DNA from 3 places in the Streptomyces sp. NPDC021012 genome. Region 2 is predicted to be linked to each of the others. Evidence: riboswitches for the same ligand, from Rfam matches in the RefSeq annotation. Region 2 holds a riboswitch; each other region holds the start of a gene.
What was found. A riboswitch is a leader RNA that binds a small molecule or an ion and turns the genes downstream of it on or off. The one in region 2 is predicted to bind cyclic di-AMP.

Region 1: it holds a riboswitch for cyclic di-AMP, as region 2 does, so the genes downstream of both, ACH4TP_RS20515 (transglycosylase family protein) here and ACH4TP_RS12040 (peptidoglycan DD-metalloendopeptidase family protein) in region 2, are expected to answer to the same signal.
Region 3: it holds a riboswitch for cyclic di-AMP, as region 2 does, so the genes downstream of both, ACH4TP_RS34345 (M23 family metallopeptidase) here and ACH4TP_RS12040 (peptidoglycan DD-metalloendopeptidase family protein) in region 2, are expected to answer to the same signal.

The regions. Positions count from the first base shown of each region.
Region 1 is NZ_JBIRQU010000006.1:15,397-19,802, forward strand. Features, by position in the region: gene eno (phosphopyruvate hydratase) at 1-383, opposite strand, end outside; gene ACH4TP_RS20515 (transglycosylase family protein) at 692-1,411, opposite strand; cyclic di-AMP (ydaO/yuaA leader) riboswitch at 1,415-1,588, opposite strand; gene ACH4TP_RS20520 (transglycosylase family protein) at 1,847-2,881, opposite strand; gene ACH4TP_RS20525 (cytochrome P450) at 2,976-4,247, opposite strand; gene ACH4TP_RS20530 (globin domain-containing protein) at 4,334-4,406, shown strand, end outside.
Region 2 is NZ_JBIRQU010000003.1:470,527-474,932, forward strand. Features, by position in the region: gene ACH4TP_RS12020 (aspartate aminotransferase family protein) at 1-330, shown strand, start outside; gene ACH4TP_RS12025 (helix-turn-helix domain-containing protein) at 396-1,025, shown strand; gene ACH4TP_RS12030 (DUF6126 family protein) at 1,059-1,214, shown strand; gene ACH4TP_RS12035 (tyrosine-protein phosphatase) at 1,222-2,043, opposite strand; cyclic di-AMP (ydaO/yuaA leader) riboswitch at 2,384-2,572, shown strand; gene ACH4TP_RS12040 (peptidoglycan DD-metalloendopeptidase family protein) at 2,577-3,509, shown strand; gene ACH4TP_RS12045 (SGNH/GDSL hydrolase family protein) at 3,662-4,406, shown strand, end outside.
Region 3 is NZ_JBIRQU010000015.1:126,613-131,018, reverse strand. Features, by position in the region: gene ACH4TP_RS34350 (GntR family transcriptional regulator) at 1-92, opposite strand, end outside; gene ACH4TP_RS34345 (M23 family metallopeptidase) at 288-1,058, opposite strand; cyclic di-AMP (ydaO/yuaA leader) riboswitch at 1,071-1,236, opposite strand; gene ACH4TP_RS34340 (M16 family metallopeptidase) at 1,437-2,804, opposite strand; gene ACH4TP_RS34335 (M16 family metallopeptidase) at 2,831-4,189, opposite strand; gene ACH4TP_RS34330 (DNA topoisomerase (ATP-hydrolyzing) subunit A) at 4,371-4,406, shown strand, end outside.

The sequences.
Region 1 (4,406 bases), on a different contig from region 2:
CTGGCCTCGGAGGCGGCGTGCGCGACGGCGAGGGAGACGCCGAGGATGGCGTTGGCGCCGAGCGAGCCCTTGTTCTCCGTGGCGTCCAGGTCGAACATGGCCTGGTCGATCAGGCGCTGCTCGGTGGCGTCGTAGCCGACGAGCTCCGGTCCGATCTGCTCGATGACGGCGAGGACGGCCTTCTCGACACCCTTGCCCTGGTAGCGGTTCGGGTCACCGTCGCGAAGCTCGATGGCCTCGAACGCACCGGTGGAGGCGCCGGACGGGACAGCAGCACGGCCGGTGCTGCCGTCGTCGAGGCCGACCTCGACCTCGACCGTGGGGTTGCCTCGGGAGTCCAGGATTTCCCGGGCTACGACGACGTCGATGGACGGCACGAGCATCTCCTTCTGGGATGTGACGCTGGATGTGACGCAAGGTCGATGCAGGGTCGCTTGGCCTTGCGACAAGAGCCTAACCGGCGCGGGGGCTCCGGCCCGCCGCGCGCCCGCCCCCTGGGACGAAAAAGGACCCAAGGGCACGCATCACGGGACGAAGGCCACCGAATCTACTGGACAGTAACCATCAGGTCCCCCGAAAGGGGAAACCCCGGTCCGGCGCGCACGGGGGAGAGGCGCGTCGGACCGGGGTGGTCACCGCGGGAGGGTCGTCGGGGCCGCGTGAACCGCCGGACTCACGCGGACCGCCGGGCTCACTTCAGGTGGAGCTGCTGACCCGGGTAGATGAGGTCGGCGTTCTCGACGACGTCCTTGTTCAGCTCGAAGAGCTTGGCCCAGCCGCCCTTGACGCCGTGCGCCTGGGCGATCTTGCTGAGGGTGTCGCCGGTGACGACCTTGTACTCGCCGTCGCCCTTCTTGACCTTCTTGCCGGTCGGCGTGGTGACGGTCTTCGGGGCCTTGCGGTGCTCGCTGCGGGTGGTCGGCTGCTCGGCGCGACGCTCCTGCTGCTTCGGCGCGGCCTCCTGCTTCGGGGCGGCCTGCCGGGTCTGCTCCGGGGCGGGCTGCTGCGGGGTGCTCTCGGCGGCGCCGCCGTCGTAGGAGGCACCGGAGAGGCCGACGCCGCAGCTCGGCCAGGCGCCCTTGCCCTGGCCCGCGAGGACCTTCTCGGCGACGGCGATCTGCTGCGCCTTGGACGCCAGGTCGGCGCGCGGGGCGTAGGCGGTGCCACCGAAGGCGGCCCAGGTGGAGTTGGTGAACTGCAGGCCGCCGTAGAAGCCGTTGCCGGTGTTGATGGACCAGTTGCCACCGGACTCGCACTGGGCGACGGTGTCCCACTCGGCGGTGGTGGCGGCCGAGGCGGTGCCCGCGGTCAGCAGCGGGGCGGCGACGGCGACACCGGTGACGCCGACGAGCGTGGCGACCTGGGCGGCCTTGGAGGGACGACGGTGTTTGCCCTTGGCGGAAAACAGCATGGGGATTCTCCTCACCGACGCCTGTGAGGTGAGCTGTCGGGTTCGGGCCGGAAAGTTGCCCGGCCGCGTGTCCTAGCACGCGGCTTCACCCCAAGCCGGTCGTCGGCCGTCTGTCTCAACGGCCGGGCCCGGCACTTACCTTGGGTCCCCCACTCCTGCCTTCGGCGCTTGCGCGACGACTGTTCCCGGCGACCGACGGCAGGATTCGGCGTTTCGGTCGACGGGGCCCGCGGTGGCGAGCGGTGAAGACCGTAGACACAGACCCACCGGAAGTTCAAAGAGGCCGATTGCGGAAATATCGCCCTTCCTTGCCCTCCGGTGGGGGGTGTTTGCGCAGGTGGGAGGTGACGGAAGCAAAGTTTGCGGACGTGACACGCCAGTTGGGACGAAGAGACCCATGTCTCACTTGCCCAGAACCGGACATAAGCCCGCGAACTAACCTGCCGCCGCCGTCGAACCCTCCGTCAGGTCGAGGCTCTGACCAGGGAGGATGAGGTTCGGATCGGCGCCGACCGTCTTCTTGTTGGCGTCATAGAGGGCGGTCCACCCCCCGGGGAGCGCGTTCTCCTCCGCGATGCCGGACAGGCTGTCACCCGGCCGCACGGTGTACTCGCCCGAAGCGCCCTGACTGTCCGTTGTGTCCGACTTCTCCGCTTCGCCGGTCGCCGAACGGGTGTCGACCGCCCCTGCGGCCGCGTCCGCGCCCGCCGCGTGCCGGCCGGATTCGGCCGCGCCGTCCGTCGTGCCGGATTCCTCCGGGGCGGCCTCGCCCCGGTGCTTGCCGGTGCCGGGCGAGGCCGACGGCGCGTCACCCTTCGGCGTGTCGGACGAATCCGGCGTACCGGGCGTAACGGACGCGTCGGGCGTGACCGGGGCCGACGGGGTGACGGGCACGGCCGGCGTGGTCGGCGCGGCGGGGGTGGCGGAGCCCGCCGGACCGGTCGGCGCGGCCGGGGTCGCGGGAGCGGTGGGCGTCGCGGACGTGGCGGACCGCCCGGCCGTCCCGTCGGCGCCCGCGGTGCGGTTGGACTCGGGGAGGGGGCCCGTGGGGGTCGTCGGGACGACCGCCGGGCCGGGGTTCACGCCGGTGACCTTGCCGTCGTTCTTCAGGCCGGCGATCGGGGCGCAGGTCGCCCACTCGTCGCTGCCGCGGTCGAGCGCCTTCTCGGCGACCGCGATCTGCTGGGCACGGCTGGCCAGGTCGGGGCTGGGCGCGTACGCGAGGCCGCCGTTGCGCTCCCAGCTGTCCTGGGTGAACTGGAGGCCGCCGTACATCCCGTTGCCGAAGTTGGCGCTCCACTGGCCGCCGGACTCGCACTCGGCGACCCGGTCCCACGTGGCGGCGTCGGCGGCGGAGGCGGATCCGGTGGCGAGCAGCGGCAGCGCCATGGCGGATCCGGTCACGCCCGCGGCGACGACGAGGGCGGGGGCCTGACGGGGGCGACGGTGTCGTCCGTTCCCGGAACGCATAGAAGCGCCTTTCGCGTGACGGCTGAGACTGCCGGGAAACGTAGCCGCATTCGAACGCCCGTCACAAGCCGATCGCCCCCCGATCACGTAAAGATCACATTTCTGATGGTTCGTCAGTAACCAAGACCGGTACGGAAGGGGAGAACTCCACCGGAAGCGTGCGCAAACCACGCATGATGAGCCCACCGCGCCACCGCAGTTCGGCCGGATCGGCGGCAAGTCGCAGGTCCGGCAGGCGAGTCAGCAGGGTCGCGAGCGCCGTCTGCCCTTCGAGGCGGGCGAGCGGCGCGCCCAGGCAGTAGTGGATGCCGTGCCCGTACCCCAGGTGCTGGTTGTCGCGCCGGGCGAGGTCGAGGACGTCGGGCCCGTCGAAGCGCTCCGGGTCCCGGTCGGCGGCGGCGAGCACCACCAGCACCGGGTCGCCCGCCGGGATCTCCTGCCCGCCGATGGTCAGCGCCCGCGTCGCGTACCGCCAGGTCGCCATCTCCACGGGCCCGTCGAAGCGGAGCAGCTCCTCGACGCCGGTCTCCAGGAGCCCGGTCTCCCCGGCGGCGAGCGAGGCCTGGAGCCGCTCGCGCTGCTCGGGGTGGCGAAGGAGCTGGTAGACGCCGTTGCCGATGAGGTTGACGGTCGTCTCGAAGCCGGCGAAGAGAAGGATGAACGCCATCGCGGCGGCCTCGTTCTCGGTGAGGTGCTCGCCGTGGTCGGAGGCCTTGATGAGCCCCGAGATGAGGTCGTCCCCCGGCTCTTCGCGCTTGCGGTGGATCAGCTCGGCGAGGTAGCCGCGCATCTTCTTCACCGACCGGGCGACCCCGCCGCGCGGCCCCCCGCCGTGCCGGATCATCATCCCGGCCCAGTCCCGGAAGTCGTCCTGGTCCTCCTCCGGCACCCCCAGCAGGTCGCAGATCGCGTAGATCGGCAGCGGGAAGGCGAACTCGTGGATGAGGTCGGCGCTCCCCCGCTCCACGAAGGAGTCGATGAGCCGGTCCGTCAGCTCCTGCACGCGCGGGGTGAACTCGGCGACCCGGCGCGGGGTGAAGGCCTTCGAGACGAGCCGCCGCAGCCGGGTGTGGTCCGGCGGGTCGATGTTGAGCAGATGCGTCATCAGGCCCGCGCTGCGCTCGCCGGGGATTCCGGTCTTCCCGGGTTCCACGTGGTGCACGGGGTTCTTGGAGAGCCGCTGGTCCGCGAGGGCCTGCCGGGCGTCCGCGTACCGGGTCACCAGCCAGGCCTCGACCCCGCTGGGCAGCGTCGTCCGGTGGACGGGCGCGTGCTCCCGCAGCCAGGCGTAGGCGGGGTACGGATCGCTCGCGAACTCCCAGGTGAAGAGGTCGGGCGCGGGGGCGGGGCCGGGGGTCGTACTCACGCCACGACCGTACAGGGCGGCCCCGGGCGGCACGTTCCCGGAGAACCCGCACCAAGCGGTGCAGGTCGTGCCTTAGATTCTTGTCAGTGGATCATCAGCTGCTCAGGAGCACGTTCGCGGTCGTCGAGAGACGCGCCGAGCACGCCGTGACGTTCTTCT
Region 2 (4,406 bases):
CGCGGGCGCGGCCTGATGATCGGGATCGAGTTCGGGCGGCCGTCCTCGCTGGGGCTGCGCGGGCGCTGGACGATGCTCCAGGCCGCCCGCAAGGGCCTCTTCGCGCAGATGGTCGTCGTCCCGCTGCTCCAGCGGCACAGGATCCTCACCCAGGTCTCCGGGGACCACCTGGAGGTGATCAAGCTGATCCCGCCGCTGGTCATCGACGAGGCGGACGTGGACCGGTTCGTCACCGCCTTCACGGCGGTCATGGACGACGCCCACGGCGGCGGCGGGCTGATGTGGGACTTCGGGAAGACACTGGTCAAGCAGGCGGTCGCGCAGCGTTAGCGCCGCCGCTTTGCCTCTGAGGCAAGAAACTTGCCTCAGAGGCACGATCCTGGCGGAATGGACGCATGGACCACGTCCCCGGGGAGACCTCCCCGGACCCCGTCACCCCCGACGTCCTGCCCGACGTCGCCCCCCAGCTGCGGGCCCTGCGCCGCCGCCGGGGACTCACCCTGGAGGCCGCCGCCCAGCGGGCCGGCCTCTCGCCGGCCCACCTCTCGCGCCTGGAGACCGGGAACCGGCAGCCCTCGCTGCCGATGCTGCTCGCCCTGTCCCGTATCTACGGTACGACGGTCTCCGAGCTCCTGGGGGAGACGCCCCCCGAGCGCGACCCCGTCGTCCGGGCCGGCCGCTCCGAACCCGTCGAGGCCGACGGCTGGATCTACCGCCAGGCGGGCGGCGCCGGACGCGCCCTCCAGTGCCTGCGGGTCCACGTGCCGTACGCCACCCGGGCCGACATCGTGCGCGTCCACCCCGGCGAGGAGTGGATCCACGTCCTGGAGGGCCGGGTGCGGCTCGCGCTCGGCGAGGCCGTCCACGTCCTCGACCCCGGGGACAGCGCGCACTTCGACTCGCTGACCCCGCACCGGATCGGCGCCGCCACCCCCGGCGGGGCCGAGCTGCTCTTCGTCCACACCCTGATGCAGAGCCCCGCTGCCGAGCTGTGCCTCGGCGACGGGACCCCGCACCGGCGCTGACGTTCCATGATGATTCTTCAGGAAAGGGCCGACATGTCCGAGAAGTCCGTACCGGTCACCGGCGAGGAGCGCGGTGAAGGCAAGTTCCCCAAGGGGCTGGTGCTCCGCCTCTTCGCCTATCTGATCGCCGGCCACCTCTTCGCCGGCTTCCTCTACCTGCTCTTCATGCTGGGCGGGCAGAACCAGTAGGGGCCGGCTACGCCTCCGTGACCAGGCGCTCCCGCAGCCGCTCACGGGTCTCGGGGGCCAGCTTCAGGCCCTCGGACAGATAGGCGTCGACCGTGCCCCAGGTCGCCTCGATCGTCTCGAAGGCGGCCCGCAGGTACTCCACCCGCGCGTCGAAGAGCGGGCTGAGCAGCTCCATCACCTCGGGCGACATCGCGTCCGCGCTGGTGGAGCTGCGGCGCACCTTGTAGCGGCGGTGCGGGTCGTTCGACTTCACGTAGTCGGCCTCGATCGCCTCCCGCTCGACCCCGACCGCGAGCAGGGTGATCGCGATGGCGAGCCCGGCCCGGTCCTTGCCCGCGGCGCAGTGCATGAGGGCCGGGACGCTCTCCTCCGCCATGGCGTGGAGGATCCGGCTGTGCTCCGCGGTCCGCTCGACGATCATCTTCCGGTACGAGTCGGCCATCCGCGCGGCCGCCTTGCCGTCGCCGAGGACCTCGCGCAGCTGCGCGGTCTCGCCGTCGCGCACCAGCTTCCAGAACTCCTTGCCGTCGGCCGGGTCGTTGAGGGGTATGTTCACGTTCCGCACGCCGGGCAGCTCGACGTCCGCGCCCTCGACCTTCCGGTCCGACTCGTTGCGGAAGTCGAAGACGGTGTGCAGCCCCAGCGAGGCCAGGAAGGCGGCGTCGTCCTCCGTCGCGTGGGCGAGGTGGCCGCTGCGGAAGAGGCGGCCGGGGCGGACGGCGCGCCCGTCCGTCGTCGGCAGGCCGCCCACGTCCCGGAAGTTGCGGACCTCCGTCAGCTCGGGCTCGGCGCCTTCGGCGGGCGGGACCTGCGGCAGCTGCTGCGTCACGGCTGCTCCTGTTCTGTAGATCGGTTCCTGGGGCAATCATCTCGGGTGGGGGCCGGGACTCGCACCCCCTGGGACGGGAATGGGTGATCTGTCCGTATTGACTGATTGCGCATAACCCGCCCCGGTTGCAGGGGAGATGGGGATCGGCGCGTGAGCAGCGTCATAACCGTGACGGACCGTGCCTGATCGTCTTTTCCAAATACCCCCGGGGAAAAGGAGGTCGAGGGGGAGTCATCCACGGAGGGTGACCGGAATTCCGGCCGCATTCCACCGGATTCCGAAGCGCTTGGAAATCGTGGCTTGTTCGCCCCGACCCCCCTCGTCTAGCGTCGCGCTCAATCCGGACGGACCGCCGAATCCTGCCACCGACCGGAATCCGCACTCACCCGAAGAAGGCAGGAGCGGGGGACCCAGGTAGTACGCCGATCCCTTCGAAGAAGGACGGCTCGGGGTGAAGTCGCGCGAGAACGCGGCCGGACATCTCCAGTCCGAACCCGACAGCTCACCTCGCAGGCGCCGGAGAGGAATTCGCCATGCCCGCGAAGGGTAAGCACCGCCGCCCCAAGTCCAGCCGTCTGACCCGCGGCCTCGCCGCCGCCGGCACCGGTGGCGCCGTCGTCGCCCTCCCGCTCCTCGGAGCCACCGGCGCCCACGCCGCCGAGCAGGCCGCCCCGGCCGCCGCTCCCGCCGTCGCCCCGGTGAAGGCCGCGCCCGCCGCCCCCGCGAAGGCCGCGCCGAAGACGTACTCCGTCGTGCGGGGCGACTACCTGTCGAAGATCGCCTCGGAGCACCACCTCGCCGGCGGCTGGCACAAGCTCTACGAGGACAACCGCCGGGTCATCGGCGAGAACCCCTCGCTGATCATGCCCGGCATGAAGCTCACCCTCGGCGCCAAGAGCACGGCCGGGGCCGACCACCGGGGCACGTGGAGCTCCGGCAAGAACGGCGACGAGGCCCCCCGCGCCTCCCGTGGCGGCGAGCGCGCCCCGGCCCCGGCCGCCGCCGCGACCGCCACCTCCTCCTCGACGCCCGCCCCGTCGGCCGGTGCGACCTCCTCCTCCGGCTGGGTCGCCCCCATCCCCGGCGCCGGCATGTCGACCCCGTACCACCAGGCCGGCTCCATGTGGTCCTCCGGCTACCACACCGGCGTCGACTTCATCGCCTCCACCGGCACCCCCGTCCACGCGGTCGGCCCCGGCACCGTCTACTCCGCCGGCGACGGCGGCGCGTACGGCAACCAGGTCGTCATCCAGCACGCCGACGGCACCTTCTCGCAGTACGCCCACCTGTCCTCGATCTCCGTCTCCGCCGGCCAGACCGTCACCGGCGGCGAGCAGATAGGCCTCTCCGGCGCGACCGGCAACGTCACCGGCCCGCACCTGCACTTCGAGATGCGCACCGGGCCGGAGTACGGCTCCGACATCGACCCGCTGGCTGCCCTGCGCGCGCACGGCGTGAGCATCTGACGCGACGTCGCCTCCCGGAGGCCCGGCACCCCTGTGCCGGGCCTCCGGCGTATTCCGGTTTGGCGGAATCTTTATCGGTGGCATATGTCACCCTGCGTCAACCCTTCCTTACGGTCGCGTAGGTCACATCAGAAGAGGAAGGATGTGGTCCCGTGGCAGACGATTCGAGATCAACAGACAAGAACGCATTCGGGTCGTACGCGGCGATCGGTGACAGCTTCACCGAGGGCGTCGGGGACCCCGGGCCCGAGGGGGCGTACGTCGGCTGGGCGGACCGCTTCGCGGTCCTGCTCGCCGACCAGCTGCCGGAGCACGACGCCTTCCGCTACGCCAACCTGGCCGTACGCGGGCGCCTCCTCGACCAGATCGTGGCGGAACAGGTCCCCCGGGCGAAGGAACTCGCCCCCGACCTGGTGACCTTCTGCGCGGGCGGCAACGACATCATCCGCCCCGGGACGGACCCCGACGAGGTGGCCGAGCGCTTCGAGCGCGCCGTCGCCGACCTCACCTCCGCCGTCGGCACCGTCATGGTGACCACCGGCTTCGACACCCGCGGCGTGACCCTCCTCAAGCACCTGCGCGGCAAGATCGCCACGTACAACGGGCACGTCCGGGCCATCGCGGACCGCTACGGCTGCCCGGTCCTCGACCTGTGGTCGCTGAAGTCCGTGCAGGACCGGCGCGCCTGGGACGACGACCGGCTGCACCTCTCGCCCGAGGGCCACACCCGCGTCGCCCTGCGCGCCGCCCAGGTACTCGGCATGGAGGTGCCCGCCGACCCGGACCAGCCCTGGCCGCCGGAGCCGCCGCGCGGCACGCTGGAAGTCCGCCGCGACGACATCCACTGGGCCCGGGAGTACCTGGTGCCCTGGATCGGACGCCGGCTGCGCGGCGAGA
Region 3 (4,406 bases), on a different contig from region 2:
TGCTCCTCGGTCAGCCGGCTGCCCCGCTCGTACACGCCGGAGACGATGTCGTCCCGGATCGCCGTGCATACCGAATGCGCGGGAATACGCATGTCCGACCTCCGCCTTGGTCCGCGCGAGTCAATTCGATCGGCGCCTGTTCTGCGCCCGATCTTCGACTCTATTGCAGCGGGCCGAAATTTCCGATGCCCCAGCGGATTCCATGGATATCTTTTGGCCAGCGAAAAGCCCCGGCTCAGTACGAGCCGGGGCTTTCGCGACGCGATCCGGAGCCGGTCCGGACGGGGTCAGACGTTGACGCCGCGGGAGCGGAGGTACGTGATCGGGTTGATGTCCGAGCCGTAGTCGGGGCTCGTGCGCGCCTCGAAGTGGAGGTGCGGGCCGGTGGAGTTGCCGCTCGAACCCGAGATGCCGATCTGCTGGCCCGGCTCGACGGTCTGGCCGACGTGGACCTCGATGGAGGAGAGGTGCCCGTACTGGGTGTACGTGCCGTCGTTCATCCGGATGACGATGTTGTTGCCGTACGCGCCGCCCCAGCCGGCCTCGACGACGGTGCCGGAGCCGACGGAGACGACCCGGGTGCCGTAGGCGGCGTGGAAGTCGATGCCGGAGTGCTGGCCGGAGGACCAGAGCGAGCCGCCGGTCTTGTAGCCGGTGGAGACGTACGAGCCGGCGACGGGGGCCTGGAAGGAGGCCAGGCGGCGGCGCTCGGCCTCACGGGCGGCGCGCTGGCGCTCCAGCCGGATCTCCTTGGCGCGGGCCTCGGCCTTGCGCTCCGCCTCGGCCTTGGCCTTCGCCTTGGCGATGGCCTCGACGGCCTCCTGCTCCTGGGCGGCGGCCTGGGCGTTGATCCGGTCGACGAGGGAGTCCTCGGTGATCACCTGGGTGAGACCGGTGTCCTCGGTGGAGCGGTGGTCCGTGTCGGCGGCGAGCGCCGGGGAGGCGAGGGTTCCGATGACGCCGGTGGTGGCCAGCGTCGCGGCGCCGGCGATGCCCACGCTGCGGCGCGCCATCCGGCTCGGAGCACGATGCTTCCCGGTGGCACGGGTGAACGCCATGAAGAGGCTGGTCCTTTCCTTCCCTCTCGCCTACCGGGTTAGCTGACGGGTTCGGAGCAGGAAGGTCTCCTACGAGCCCCTCCGTACGAGACGAAGGCGCCCGATTCACCCCAGGGACTGCGCGTGGGTCCCCGGCTCCCCAGGCTCGCGCCTGACGGGGACTCGGCGATGACTGTCCGATGCCGCGGTTGCGGCACGTGCAACTGACGAACAGCCGCCTCGACGCTATGCGGATCGTCTTTCAATCACCAACCAGACACGCTTTTTGTAAGACATGCCACAGGGCAAACGATCACCCTTGGTCTCAATACGGACAAAGCGGATGACCCCGACGAACTATGCCGTCGGGGTCCGCCTGTTGTCGCTTCGGGGCCGGAATCAGCCGGTCACGACGGTCACTTCACCGATGCCGAGCGCGCGCACCGGCTCCGCGATCTGCGCCGCATCGCCGACGAGGACGGTGACGAGCCGGTCCACCGGGAAGGCGCTGACCACGGCGGCCGTCGCCTCGACGGTGCCGGTCTCGGCCAGGCGCGCGTACAACTGGGCCTGGTAGTCGTCCGGGAGGTGCTGCTCCACCTGGTCGGCGAGCGTCCCGGCGACGGAGGCGGCGGTCTCGTACTTGAGGGGGGCCACGCCCACCAGGTTCTGCACGGCCGTCTCGCGCTCGGCGTCCGTCAGCCCCTCGGCGGCCAGCGTGCGCAGCACCTTCCACAGGTCCTCGAGCGCCGGGCCCGTGTTGGGGGTGTCGACGGATCCACTGATGGCGAGCATCGACGCGCCGTTCCCCCCGGCGTCCGAGCGGAGCACCTGGCCGAAGGCCCGCACGCCGTACGTGTAGCCCTTCTCCTCGCGCAGGACCCGGTCCAGGCGCGAGGTCAGGGTGCCGCCGAGGCAGTACGTGCCGAGGACCTGGGCCGGCCAGACGCGGTCGTGCCGGTCGGGGCCGATCCGGCCGATGAGCAGCTGCGTCTGCACGGCGCCGGGACGGTCCACGATGACGACCCGCCCGGTGTCGTCGGCGGTGATCGGCGGCATCGGGAGCGGCTCGGCCGGCTCACCGGTCCAGGCGCCCAGCGTCTCGGCGAGGACCTTGTCCAGGTCGACGCCGGTCAGGTCGCCGACGACCACGGCGGTGGCCGTGCCCGGCCGGACGTACGCCTCGTAGAAGGCGCGGACGGCGGCGGCGTCGATGCGCTCGACGGTCTCCTCGGTGCCCTGGCGCGGCCGGGACATCCGGGACTCGGCCGGGAACAGCTCCTTGGAGAGCTGCTTCGCGGCGCGGCGACCCGGGTTGGCCGTCTCGTGCGGGATCTCGTCGAGACGGTTGCGCACCAGGCGCTCGATCTCGGTGTCCAGGAACGCCGGGGCGATCAGGGCCTCGGAGAGCAGGCCGAGCGCCTTGGGCAGCCGGGAGACCGGGACCTCGAGGGAGACCCGTACGCCCGGGTGGTCGGCGTGCGCGTCGAGCGTGGCGCCGCAGCGCTCCAGCTCGGCCGCGAACTCCTCGGCGCTGTGCTGGTCGGTGCCCTCGGAGAGCGCGCGGGCCATGATGGTCGCGACGCCGTCGAGACCGGCGGGCTCGGCGTCCAGCGGGGCCGGCAGGAAGATCTCCACGGCGACGACCTGCTGGCCGGGGCGGTGGCTGGTGAGCACGGTCAGACCGTTGTCCAGCTTCCCGCGGTCCGGCGCCGGGAAGGCCCACGGCTTCGGGGCGCCCGGCTGGGGCTGCGGGTGGAAGTCCATGCTCGTCAAAGCCGCGGCAGCGTCGGTCACTGGTCCGCTCCTTCTTCGTCGTTTTCGCCGTCGGCGTCTTCGCTCTGTTCGGGGGCCACCGGCTCGTAGACGAGCACCGCGCGGTTGTCGGGGCGCAGCTTGGCCGCGGCGACCGCCCGCACCTCCTCGGCGGTGACGTCCAGGACGCGGTCGACGGCGGTCAGGGCGAGCTGCGGGTCGCCGAACAGCACGGCGAACCGGCACAGTTCGTCCGCGCGGCCCGCGACGGTGCCGAGCCGGTCCAGCCACTCGCGCTCCAACTGGGCCTGCGCGCGCTCCATCTCCTCGGGCGTGGGGCCCTCGGCGGCGAACCGGGCGAGCTCCTCGTCGACGGCCGCCTCGATCTGCGGGACCTCGACTCCCCCGGAGGTCTTGACGTCCAGCCAGCCCAGCGAGGGGGCCCCGGCGAGCCGCAGCAGGCCGAAGCCGGCGGCGACGGCCGTACGGTCGCGGCGGACCAGGCGGTTGTGCAGGCGGGAGGACTCCCCGCCGCCCAGCACCGTCAGGGCCAGGTCGGCGGCGTCGCACGCGCGCGTGCCGTCGTGCGGCAGGCGGTAGGCGGCCATCAGCGCACGGGCCGGGACCTCCTCCTCGACGACCTCGCGGAGCTGCTCGCCGATGACCTCGGGCAGCTCGCCGGAGCGCGGCTCGGGCTTGCCGTCGTGGGCGGGGATGGAGCCGAAGTACTTCTCGACCCAGGCGAGCGTCTGCACCGGGTCGATGTCGCCGACGACGGACAGCACGGCGTTGTTCGGGGCGTAGTACGTGCGGAAGAAGTTCCGCGCGTCCTCCAGGGTCGCCGCGTCCAGGTCGGCCATGGAGCCGATCGGCGTGTGGTGGTACGGGTGGCCCTCCGGGTACGCGAGGGCGGTCAGCTTCTCGAAGGCCGTGCCGTACGGCACGTTGTCGTAGCGCTGGCGGCGCTCGTTCTTGACGACGTCCCGCTGGTTCTCCATGGACTCGTCGTCCAGGGCCGCGAGCAGCGAGCCCATGCGGTCGGCCTCCAGCCAGAGCGCGAGCTCCAGCTGGTGCGTGGGCATGGTCTCGAAGTAGTTGGTGCGCTCGAAGCTCGTCGTGCCGTTGAGCGAGCCGCCGGCGCCCTGCACCAGCTCGAAGTGACCGTTCCCGTGGACCTGCTTCGAACCCTGGAACATCAGGTGCTCGAAGAGGTGGGCGAGGCCCGTGCGGCCCTTGACCTCGTGGCGCGAGCCGACGTCGTACCAGAGGCAGACCGCGGCGACCGGGGTCAGGTGGTCCTCGGAGAGCACCACCCGCAGGCCGTTCGCCAACCGGTGCTCGGTCGCTGTCAGGCCGCCGGAGCCGGCCTCGGCCGTGGCCGTGTGACCCATGGGCATGTACGTCCCTTCGATCGCGATGTGAAAAAGTCCTGCCACTGTATGCAAGCGCGCCGACACCTGGCGAAGTTCCCGACCCTTCGTGATGTCCCTCTTCCGGGTCGCGGTCGGCGTTGTCGGTGGCACGGTCCACAATGGTCCGCGTCAGATCAACCTTGTTGGTGAAGGAGCCGCAGCCGCGATGGCCCGCCGCAGCACGAAGACACCGCCGCCGGAC